DNA from 2 places in the Streptomyces dryopteridis genome. Region 1 is predicted to be linked to the other one. Evidence: riboswitches for the same ligand, from Rfam matches in the RefSeq annotation. Region 1 holds a riboswitch; the other holds the start of a gene.
The links. Region 1 has a riboswitch for thiamine pyrophosphate ahead of thiM (hydroxyethylthiazole kinase). Riboswitches for the same ligand answer to the same signal wherever they lie in the genome.
Positions count from the first base shown of each region.

Region 1 (5,423 bases):
ACGGCAGCGGGCTCTCCCGGACGATCCGGGCCAGCCCGTCCAGCCCGAGCGGGGCGTCGGCGTCGGGCTTGGTGGACTGCGGGAACACCGGGCCGACCCCGAGGTGGTCGACGGCCTCCGACACGTGCGCCAACTGCTCCGGGCGACTGACCGACAGGCCCACGAACGCGCGCGGACCGAGCAGACGGCGGGCCACCTCGGGGGCCACGTCCCGCTGCCCGAGGTGCACCCCGTCCGCGCCCAACCAGAGCGCCACGTCCAGGCGGTCGTTGACGATCAGGGGGACGCCGGTGCCCGCGAGTTCGCCCTGGATCGCCCGGCCGAGCGCGAACAACGCGCGGGCGTCGGCGTCCGGATCGCGCAACTGGACGGCGGTGACACCGCCCTTGACGGCCGCCGCCACGGTGGCGGCGACACCGCGCTCACCACAGAGCCGGGTGTCGGTCACGAGATAGAGGGACAGGTCGAGAGGAGATCGCATGGGTGGGTCCTCGGAGCGCTCCCGGCCGCGAAGGGCACGGAAAACGGATCGGAACGGTTCGGGGGACAGGCACAGGCACAGGGACAGATGGCGGGTTGCGGGCGGTGGAGAGACGACGGACCCGACGCGCGGGCCCGGCCGGACCAGGCCGGATCCGCCCCGGCCCGGATCGGCCCGTGCGCGGACACGCCGGCCGACGCGGGCAGGTCCGCCCGCGGGGCGCCGCGCGGCCCGCGCACGGTTCAGCGCAGGTCGAGGGCCTCGGCGAGCCGCTGCGGGCCGAGTTCGTACAGCGCGTCGATCAACGCGACCGCGAACGTGCCCGGGCCCGCCGAGCGGGCGGCGGCGTCCTGGGCGGCCACGGTGAGCAGCCCGGTCGCCGCGGTGGCGGCCAGCAGCGCGTCGTCGGTGACGGCCGTGCAGGCGGCCACCAGCGCGCCCAGCGCGCAGCCCGTACCCGTCACCAGCGGCAGCAGCGCGTGCCCGTTGCCCAGGCGCACCACCCGCGACCCGTCCGTGAGCACGTCCACCGGGCCGCTCACCGCCACGGCGCAACCGTGCCGCCGGGCCAGCGCGTCGGCCGCGTCCAGCGCCGCCTCGGGGGAGTCCGTGCTGTCCACGCCCCGCCCGCCGGTCCCGCCGCCCAGCGCCAGGATCTCGGAGGCGTTGCCGCGGATGACGGTCGGGGCAGCGCTCGCCAGCAGCTCGTGGGCCAGTTCGGTACGCCAGGGCAGCGGGCCGACCGCCACCGGGTCGAGCACCCACGGCCGCCCGGCCCCGGCCGCCTCCGTCACCGCGACGCGCATCGCCTCCGCCGTCACGGACGTGACCGTCCCCAGGTTGACCAGGACGCCGCCGGCCACCCGGGCCAGCGCGCCGGCCTCCTCCGCGCTGTGCACCATCGCGGGGGCGGCCCCCGCCGCGAGCAGCACGTTCGCGGTGAACTGCGACACCACGACATTGGTCAGGCAGTGCACCAGCGGAGCGGAATCCCGCAGCGACGCGATCACGTCGGCCACGGCCTCAGGGGAAACGGTCGTACCCTGCCGGGCACGCACGAGGGCAGCATCCATCGTCAACACTCTTCCTACGCCGGCATTACCCGGTCCAGGTTCATGCGGTCGACGGAAAGGGGAACAAGTCCCGTCCGTCCTCTCAGCCCGGCTGCTCCCGAGCTCCCGCGGTGGTCGTTCCGTAATGTACCCCCTCCGTCAACACCCCTCGACCCCGGGCCCGACCGAGGCCCGTCCCCCCGGTCCCGTGCGCCCACCTGGTGGAACCGTGCCCCAGGGGGTGTTCGGGAGCGTGAGCGCACGGTGTGCCGGCCCGCCGCGGTGGGCCGGCGGTGGTGCGCGGGGCGTGGTGGAGTGGGAGTCGGACGAGAGGAGGGCGCGCGTGAACGGCAGGGACACGGGGGCGGCAGCGGTGCGGCTCGTGGACGAGGTGTTCCGGTGCTACCTGGCCGGGGACCGGGCGGCGGCGGAACCCCTGTACGCGGAGGACTTCACCTTCACCAGCCCCCAGGACGACGCGATCGACCGGGCGGCCTTCTTCGACCGCTGCTTCCCGACCGCCACGCGGGTGGCCTGGCAACGGATGCTCCAGATCGTGCCGGCCGGCCCGGAGGGCGGCGGCGAACTGGTCCTGGTGCGCTACGAGTACGAGCTGCGCACCGGCGTCCGCCACCGCAACACCGAGGCGATCCTGGTCCGCGACGGCCGCATCGCGCGAACCGAGGTGTACTTCGGCGGCCACGTCTGAGCGGCAGGCCCCCGCGCTCGGCCGACGCGCGGGGGTTCAGGCGGCCAGGCGGGTGCCGCGGCGCCACACCGCGCGGGTGTTGAGCGTGTCCCCGATGTCGGTGGTGGGGTCGCCGTCGACCAGCAGCAGGTCGGCGCGCAGACCCTCGGCGATCCGGCCGCGGTCGGAGAGCCGGAAGCGGCGGGCGGGCGTGGCGGTGGCCGCCCGCAGCGCCGCCGCCGGGGCGAGGCCGGCCGCCACGAGGTGCCGCAGCTCCTGGTGCACAGCGGCACCGTGCGCGACCCCGCCCAGGAACGACATCGGCTGGGAGGCGTCGGTGCCCACCAGCAGGTCCACGCCCGCGTCGGCCAGGGCTCGCACGCTGTCCAGGACGTCCTGGAACCGGCCCTGCGGGTAGTGCCCGAAGCAGGAACGCAGCGTGGCGTCCCAGTCCTCGTCCAGCCGCGAGGCCACGCGCGGGTCGTCGGCCAGTTCGCCGCCGGTGATGCCCATCATGGACGCGTTCAACACCGTGCACGGCACGACGAAGGCCCCGGCGTCCCTGATCATGCCGATGATCTCCTCGGTGGGCGGCTCGACGAAGAGGTGCGCCAGGCCGTCGACGCCCGCCTCGATCGCCATGCGGGTGGCGTCGATGGTCAACGCGTGGGCGACGGTCAGCACGCCGTGCCGCTTCGCGGCGGCGACACCGGCGTTCAGCCTCGCCCGGTCGAGCACGGGCAGTCCCGGGTGCCCCTCGACGCTGCCGTCGTCGATCATGAACTTCACGTAGTCCGAGCCGTGCGCGATCAGGCGCGGGACGGAGGCCGCCGCGGCCTCGGGGCCGGTGGCGTCGGGGTGGTAGGGCGGCTCACCCCGGCGCCCCTCGCCCTGCCCGCCGCCCGGGGCCGCCGTCCCGGCCGCCGCCGGCGCGCCGGCCGGGGTCGAAGTCCGGGGGGGAACAGCTCGCTCGGGTGCCCGCCCGGCGGGGGCAGGGCGAACCCCGAGGAGCGCACGTCGGCCACCGCGTCGTCCTCGGCGATCGCCGCGCGCCGGTCCCGCGTGTTCGCGCCCTGCATCTCCTCGACAACGTCGGCCCCGCGCTGTCCAGGCTGCGCCGCCGCGTCGGCGCCGGCCGGGGGGACCTGACCCGCAACATCGTCCTGAACGTGGTCTCGGACGCGGCCGGCCGGATCACCGTGGGCGGGGTCGCCGAGGAGATGGGCGTCGCCCAGCCCGTCGCCAGCCGCGCCGTCGCGGCCTGCATCGCGGACGGTCTGCTCCGCCGCGTCGCCTCCCAGCACGACGGCCGCAGCAGCCTGCTCGAACTCACCGACGCCGGGGAAGCGGCCCGCCGGGGCTACGCCACCGAGCAGCGCCGCGCCTTCGAGGAGATCACCGCCCACTGGGACGACGCGGACCGCGTGCAGTTCGCGCGCTTCCTCACCCGCTACGGCCGCGACGCCGCCGCACACACCCCACCCCACTGACCCGACACACGCCCACTGCGAGACCACACCCGCCCCGCCGGCCCGGTCTCTCCGCGTTCGGCGTGACCACGCCGCTCCGGCACGGGTGCGCGGGACTCAGGCGCTCGGGGTTCCGGTGCGCAGGAGGGCCGGGGTGTGGCCCGTCATGCGTTTGACCTCGCGGGCCAGGTGGGCCTGGTCGCTGTACCCGCAGAGGGCGGCCACCTCGGCGGGGGGCCGGCCCGCGCGCAGCAGGTGCACCGTGCGGCGCAGCCGCAGGATCCGGGCCACGGTCTTCGGTGGCACGCCCACCTGGTCACGGAAACGATTCTCCAGCGCCCGCCACCCCCACTCGCTGCCCTCCACCAGCCGCCGGATCGGGATCCGACCCCCCGTGCGCTCCAACTCGCGCCACGCCCACACCACCCCCGGCGAGTACGCCGGGCCCGCCTCCGCCCACCGGGCGAGCGCGCCGTCGAGCCGCCGGAAGCACGCGGGCCAGTCCCCGGCCGCCGCCAACTCCCCGGCGAGCCCGTCGAAACGCGCGCCGAGCAGCTCCCGGGGGTGCACCACGGTGTCCGTGAGCCCGTGCATCGGCACCCCGAACACGCGGAACGCCGCCCACGGTGCGAACGCGACCTCCAGCCCGTGCACCGGGCCGCTGTACTCGCTGGTCCGGGCCCGGGTGTGCAACCCCGCCAGGGACGCGGAGGCCACCCCCGTGCACCCGTCGCCGGCGCCCGGCCGGGAGGAGACCCGCATCCCGCCCCCGAACAGCACGGTGAGCGTGACCGTGCCACCCGGCACGTGCAGCCGCTCGTACGGTCGGTGCAGCGGGATCCGGTAGCCCCGGTAGCCGCGAACACCCGGGGCCAGCCGTGAGGAAGGGGTGTCCCGCGTCCACTCGAAGGGTCCGGCGGAGCAGCTGCGATCGCGCACGGCGGGTCCTCTCCTGCGCTGCCGCGCCGGTGGTTCGGGTGCGTTCGTCGTGAACACATGCTGGGCCGCGCAAGCCCCCAGCTCACAGACGGTTGTCGGCCATTCGCTCGGCATACCGGTGCGAATTTGTTCAATACCCTTCCGGTTCCGGGCCGCATGCTCGACGGGTCTTCCCCGGGCGGGTGCCATCGAGTTCCGCCGGACCGCGACATCGCGAGAGGCGGAACACCCGTGCCCCAGCGCATCATCGAGGACCTGCCCCCGAACGCCCGCGACCCCGATCCCGACACCGACACCGACGTCCCCGAGGCCAGGGGCGCCGGCGCGCTCGACCTGTACGACCGCTGGGAACAGCACAACTGGCGGATCTCCGACCTCGACCTCGCGGGCGACCGCCCCGCCTGGGACGCCCTGCCCGCGCCCGTCCGCGACGGCCTCCTCACCGGCCTCGCCGGACTCTTCCTCGGCGAGGTCTCCGTCACCGAGACCCTCGCCCCCCTCGCCCACGGCGCACCCCGCCACGACCACCAGCTCTACCTGTGCACCCAACTCGCCGACGAGGCCCGGCACACCCTGTTCTTCCAACGCTGCCTCGACGCCCTCGTCGGCCCCGACGCCCACCGGCCGCAGGACCTGCACACCCCCGGCCGCCGCACCGAGGCGTTCGCGGACGTGGTCGAACACCGCCTCGGCGAGCTGACCTCGGCCGTCCGACCCGGCGGCGACCCGGCCCACTGGTACCGGGCGGTGACCCTCTACCACCTGATGGCCGAGGGGGTCCTGGCCATGACCCT
Region 1 is NZ_CP187114.1:1,911,650-1,917,072, forward strand. It holds gene thiE (thiamine phosphate synthase) at 1-481, opposite strand, end outside; gene thiM (hydroxyethylthiazole kinase) at 724-1,500, opposite strand; TPP riboswitch at 1,548-1,673, opposite strand; gene ACN20G_RS35130 (nuclear transport factor 2 family protein) at 1,877-2,242, shown strand; partial or broken gene ACN20G_RS35135 (amidohydrolase family protein) at 2,279-3,303, opposite strand; gene ACN20G_RS35140 (MarR family winged helix-turn-helix transcriptional regulator) at 3,295-3,711, shown strand; gene ACN20G_RS35145 (helix-turn-helix domain-containing protein) at 3,808-4,629, opposite strand; gene ACN20G_RS35150 (hypothetical protein) at 4,861-5,423, shown strand, end outside.

Region 2 (5,423 bases), on a different replicon from region 1:
AGGTGGAGGACGGGGCTGCCGGCGGCGTGGGCCACGTCGGCGCGGTCGTTGACGGCGAAGAGCCGGCCGTGTCGGGCGGCGGCCTCGGCGAAGAGCGGCAGGAGTTCGAGTTCCTCGCCGGCTTCGAGGTTCTTGTCGCGGAGCTGGACGATGTCCACGCCGGCGGCGAGGACGGCGTCGAGGAACTCGGGGAGGTCCCCCTGCCGGGTGCGGGCGTCCGTGCACAGGTAGAGCCGGGCGTCGGTCAGTGCGGCGCGGGCGGGCGTGGTCATCTGGCGGGTACCCCCTGGGCTGGCGCGCGGCGCCGCGCGGGCCCGGGTGGGCGCGCGCGGCGACGGCGTGGTGTGGTCCGGTTACAGGGCGAGCGCCTGGGCGCGGCGCTTCACCTCCGTGCCGCGATTCTCACTCAGGGCCTGGGCGGGGGTGCCGGGCAGGGTCGGGTCCGGCGTGAACAGCCATTCGAGGATCTCGTCCTCGGAGAAGCCGTCGTCGCGGAGCAGGGTGAGCAGTCCGGTGAGGCCCTTGGTCAGCTTGTCGCCGTCGATGAAGGCCGCGGGGACCTGCAGGGAGCGGTTCTCGCCGCGTCGGACGGCGATGAGCTGGCCCTCCTTGACGAGCTGGCGGACCTTGGTCACCTGCACGTCCAGCATTTCGGCGATGTCGGGGAGGTAGAGCCACGCGGGGACGAGCTCGTCGATCTTGGTGTCAATCTCGGTCACGGTGCCAAGCCTGCCGGCTCTCGCGGGGTGCCGGTAGCCGAGGGCCCCCGGCCGGGCGGACGGGGGCCTTCCGGCGGGGGTGCTCAGAGGGTGGGGACGGCCTTGAGGGCGACGCTCGGATCGGCGAGGACGGCCGGGTCGGGGCGGGCGCCGGACTCGATGAGCTTGCGGCCCTGGGCGAGGTCGCGGGGGCGGCCGACGCTGAGGAGGGCGCCGAGGGTGCCGTCGGGGCGCAGCCAGCACAGGGTCCAGCCGGCCGCCTCGGGGTCGGCGGGGTCGCCGCGGCGGACGAGGGTGTCGGCGGGGGTGTGGTGTCCGGCGTACTGGACGAAGCGGCCGAACTGCTCGGACCAGAAGTAGGGCACGGGGTCGTGGGCGGGCAGCTCGGCGGTGTCCGTGCCGGCGAGGCGGGCGGTGAGGTGCCGGGCGACGGTGCGGGGGCCCTGGAGGGCGTTGTCCCAGTGGTGGACCAGGAGGCGGGTGCCGTAGCGGGCGGAGGGGAAGGAGGCGCAGTCGCCGACGGCGTACACGTCGGGCAGGTCGGTGCGCAGGTGGGCGTCGGCGGTGATCGCGCCGTCGGGGTCGCGGGTGACGCCGGTGGCGGCGAGCCAGTCGGTGGCGGGGCGGGCGCCGATGCCGACGACGACGGCGTCGGCGGGGAGTTCGCGGCCGTCGGCGAGGCGGACGGCTCCGTCGGTGACGGACTCGACGCGGACGCCGGTGAGGAGTTCGGCGCCGGCCTCGGCGTACCAGCGGGCCATGGCGTCCGCGGCCTCGGCGGGCAGGGCGCCGGCCAGGACGCGGTCGGCGGCCTCGACGACGGTGACGGAGCAGCCGGCGGCGCGGGCGGCGGTGGCGAACTCGGCGCCGATCCAGCCGGCGCCGACCACGACGAGGCGGGCGCCGGCGGCGAGGATCGGGCGCAGCCGGCGGGCGTCGTCGAGGGTCCGCAGGAGGTGCACGCCGGGGCGGCCCTCGGTGCCGGGGAGGGTGAGGGGGGTGGCGCCGGTGGCGAGGACGAGGGCGCGGTAGGGCAGCGGGCCGGCGGTGGTGTCGACGGCGTGGTCGGCGGCGCGCACGGCGGTGACCTCGACGCCGAGGCGGAGGTCGATGTCGAGGGCGGCGAAGTCGATCTCGAAGGCGGCGGATTCGGCCTTGCCGAGGAGGACGGCCTTGGAGAGCGGGGGCCGGTCGTAGGGCTGGTGGGGTTCGGCGCCGAGGAGGAGGACGGGGCCGGTGTGCCCGACCTCGCGCAGGGCCACGGCGGTCTGCACCCCGGCCATGCCGGCGCCGACGACGATGACGGGGGCGGCCGGGTCCGGGGCGGTGCCGCTCGGCCGGGCCTGGTCCTGGGTCTGCGTGGTTGCGTCGCTCACGGGCCCAGCCTAGCCATCTGACGAACCATCAGGAATCCCGGGGGTGCGCGGCGCGCGGGCGGGGCCCGGGGGCGGGTGCCTTACCGGCCGTTCCGGGCGGGGGTTACGCTGGCGGTCGTTACCCATCGCGGGAGTCCGGGCGCACCGGACTGAGAGGGAGGCTGGCCGGCCTCCGACCGTACGAACCTGATCCGGGTCATGCCGGCGAAGGGAGGGGCTGGACGCCCATGCCATCCACCACGCACGCCCGCACCCCCGCGGGCGCCGACGTCCTCGTCATCGGGGGCGGCGTCATCGGTCTGGTCACGGCCTGGCGGGCGGCCCGCGAGGGCCTGTCCGTGACCGTGGTCGATCCGGACCCGGCCGGGGGCGCGGCCCGGGTCGCGGCCGGGATGCTGGCCGCCGTCACCGAACTGCACCACGGCGAGGAGACCCTGCTCGCCCTCAACCTGGCCTCCGCCGAGCGCTATCCGGCCTTCGTCGCCGAACTGGCCGAGGCCACCGGCGGCATGGACGTCGGCTACCGGGCCTGCGGCACCCTGGCCGTGGCCCTCGACTCCGACGACCGGCTGCACCTGCGCGAGCTGCACGCCCTCCAGCGCCGCTGCGGCCTGGACTCCGAGTGGCTCACCGGCCGCGAGTGCCGCCGGCTGGAGCCGATGCTCGCCCCCGGGGTGCGCGGCGGGCTGCGCGTGGACGGCGACCACCAGGTGGACCCGCGCCGGCTCGCCGACGCCCTCCTGGTGGCCTGCCACCGGGCCGGGGTCCGGTTCGCCCGGGTCTCCGCTGAGCGGCTGCTGACCGAGGGCGACCGGGCGAGCGGCGCCCTGCTGTCCGACGGCACCGCGCCGCGCGCCGACCGGGTCGTGCTGGCCGCCGGCAGCGAGAGCGGGCACCTGCCCGGGCTGCCCGAGGAGGTGGCCGTGCCGATCCGCCCGGTCAAGGGGCAGGTGCTGCGCCTGAGGGTGCCCACCGCCTACCGCCCGTTCCTCTCTCGTACCGTGCGCGCCGTGGTGCGCGGCGGGCAGGTCTACCTGGTGCCGCGCGAGGACGGGGAGCTCGTGCTCGGCGCGACCAGCGAGGAGCAGGGCTGGGACACCACCGTCACCGCCGGCGGGGTCTACGAGCTGCTGCGCGACGCCCACGAGCTGGTGCCCGGGATCACCGAGCTGCCGCTCGTGGAGACCCGCGCCGGCCTGCGCCCCGCCTCCCCCGACAACGCGCCGCTGCTCGGCCCGAGCGCCCTGCCGGACCTGCTGCTGGCCACCGGCCACTACCGCAACGGGGTGCTGCTCACCCCGATCACCGGGGAGGTCATGGCCGAGACCCTCCTCACCGGGGCGCTGCCCGAGCACGCCCGCCCCTTCTCGCCCCTTCGCTTCCCCGCGCCCGCACGTCAGGAGTTGACCGCATGAGCGACGCCGAGCACTCGATCACGGTGAACGGGGAGCCGCGCACCGTGGCCCCCGGCACCGACCTGGCCACCGTGGTCGCCGCGCTGACCACCGCCCCCTCCGGGGTGGCCGCGGCCCTCAACGAGACCGTCGTCCCGCGCGGCCGCTGGCCGCACACCCCGCTCGCGAGCGGGGACCGGGTCGAGGTGCTGACCGCCGTGCAGGGGGGCTGAGCCGTGGCCGACGACCTCCTCGAACTGGGCGGGCGCACCTTCTCCTCCCGACTGATCATGGGCACCGGCGGGGCGCCGAGCCTGGACGTGCTCCGGCGCGCCCTGGTGGCCTCCGGCACCGAGCTGACCACCGTCGCGATGCGCCGGCTGAACCCGAACGTGGCCGGCTCGGTGCTCGGCGTGCTGTCCGAGCTGGGCGTTCAGGTGTTGCCGAACACGGCGGGCTGCTACACCGCCGGCGAGGCCGTGCTGACCGCGCGGCTGGCCCGCGAGGCGCTGGGCACGGACTGGGTCAAGCTGGAGGTGATGGCCGACGAGCGGACCCTGCTGCCCGACGGGGAGGAGCTGCTGGCGGCGGCCGAGACCCTGGTGGACGACGGGTTCACGGTGCTGCCGTACACCAACGACGACCCGGTGCTGGCCCGCAAGCTGGAGGACGTGGGCTGCGCGGCGATCATGCCGCTGGGCTCCCCCATCGGCTCCGGCCTGGGCATCCGCAATCCGCACAACTTCGAGTTGATCGTGGAGCGGGCCGGGGTCCCGGTGATCCTCGACGCGGGCGCCGGCACCGCCTCGGACGTGTCCCAGGCGATGGAGCTGGGCTGCGCGGCGGTGATGCTGGCCTCGGCGGTGACCCGGGCCCAGGAGCCGGTGACGATGGCGGAGGCGATGCGGCACGCCGTGAAGGCGGGCCGGCTGGCCCACCGCGCCGGCCGGATCCCGACCCGCCGGTTCGCCCTGGCCTCCTCCCCCGTCGAGGGCCGGGCCGCCCTCGACCCGGAGCGGGACCGCGACCACGACCCGGAGCTGCCCGCGTTCTGATCGGCCCGCGTCGCGCGCCCCGAGGGGGCCGGCCGCCGGTCGCGATCGGGGGTCGGCCTCGTCACAGCCCGGCTGCAAGCCCGGCCGGTGCCGGCCGGGGTCGGGGGCGGTCCTCGTAGACTCTCCGCGTGGACCAGACCCTTGAAGACCCTCTCGTCGGGCGCGTGATCGACGGCCGGTACCGCGTCGACGCCCGGATCGCGGCGGGCGGCATGGCCACGGTCTACCGCGCCGTGGACCTGCGCCTCGACCGCGTGCTCGCCCTGAAGGTGATGCACCCGCAGCTCGCGGCCGACGCCGGGTTCGTCGACCGGTTCATCCGGGAGGCCAAGTCGGTGGCCCGGCTCGCGCACCCCAACGTGGTGGCCGTGTTCGACCAGGGCGCCGACGGGCCCTTCGTGTACCTGGCGATGGAGTACGTCTCCGGCTGCACCCTGCGCGACGTGCTGCGCGAACGCGGCGCGCTGCGCCCCCGGGCCGCCCTGGACATCCTGGAACCGGTGCTGGCCGCCCTCGGCGCGGCCCACCGGGCCGGGTTCGTGCACCGGGACATGAAGCCCGAGAACGTGCTGATCGGCGACGACGGCCGGGTCAAGGTGGCCGATTTCGGTCTGGTCCGCAGCGTGGACGCGAACACCAACACCACCGGTTCGGTGCTGGGCACGGTCTCCTACCTGGCCCCCGAGCAGATCGAGCACGGCACGGTCGACGCCCGCGCCGACGTGTACGCGTGCGGCGTGGTGCTCTTCGAGATGCTCACGGGCGGCAAACCGCACTCCGGCGGCAACCCGGCCCAGATCCTCTACCGGCACCTGCACGAGGACGTGCCCGCCCCCTCCACCCTGGTCCCGGGCCTCGCGCCGGCCCTGGACACCCTGG
Region 2 is NZ_CP187113.1:4,684,780-4,690,202, reverse strand. It holds gene thiE (thiamine phosphate synthase) at 1-272, opposite strand, end outside; gene ACN20G_RS20010 (Rv2175c family DNA-binding protein) at 354-719, opposite strand; gene ACN20G_RS20005 (NAD(P)/FAD-dependent oxidoreductase) at 803-2,002, opposite strand; TPP riboswitch at 2,213-2,325, shown strand; gene thiO (glycine oxidase ThiO) at 2,323-3,510, shown strand; gene thiS (sulfur carrier protein ThiS) at 3,507-3,722, shown strand; gene ACN20G_RS19990 (thiazole synthase) at 3,726-4,544, shown strand; gene pknB (Stk1 family PASTA domain-containing Ser/Thr kinase) at 4,673-5,423, shown strand, end outside.
Region 2: linked by a shared signal. The riboswitch ahead of thiO (glycine oxidase ThiO) and the one ahead of thiM (hydroxyethylthiazole kinase) in region 1 are both predicted to bind thiamine pyrophosphate.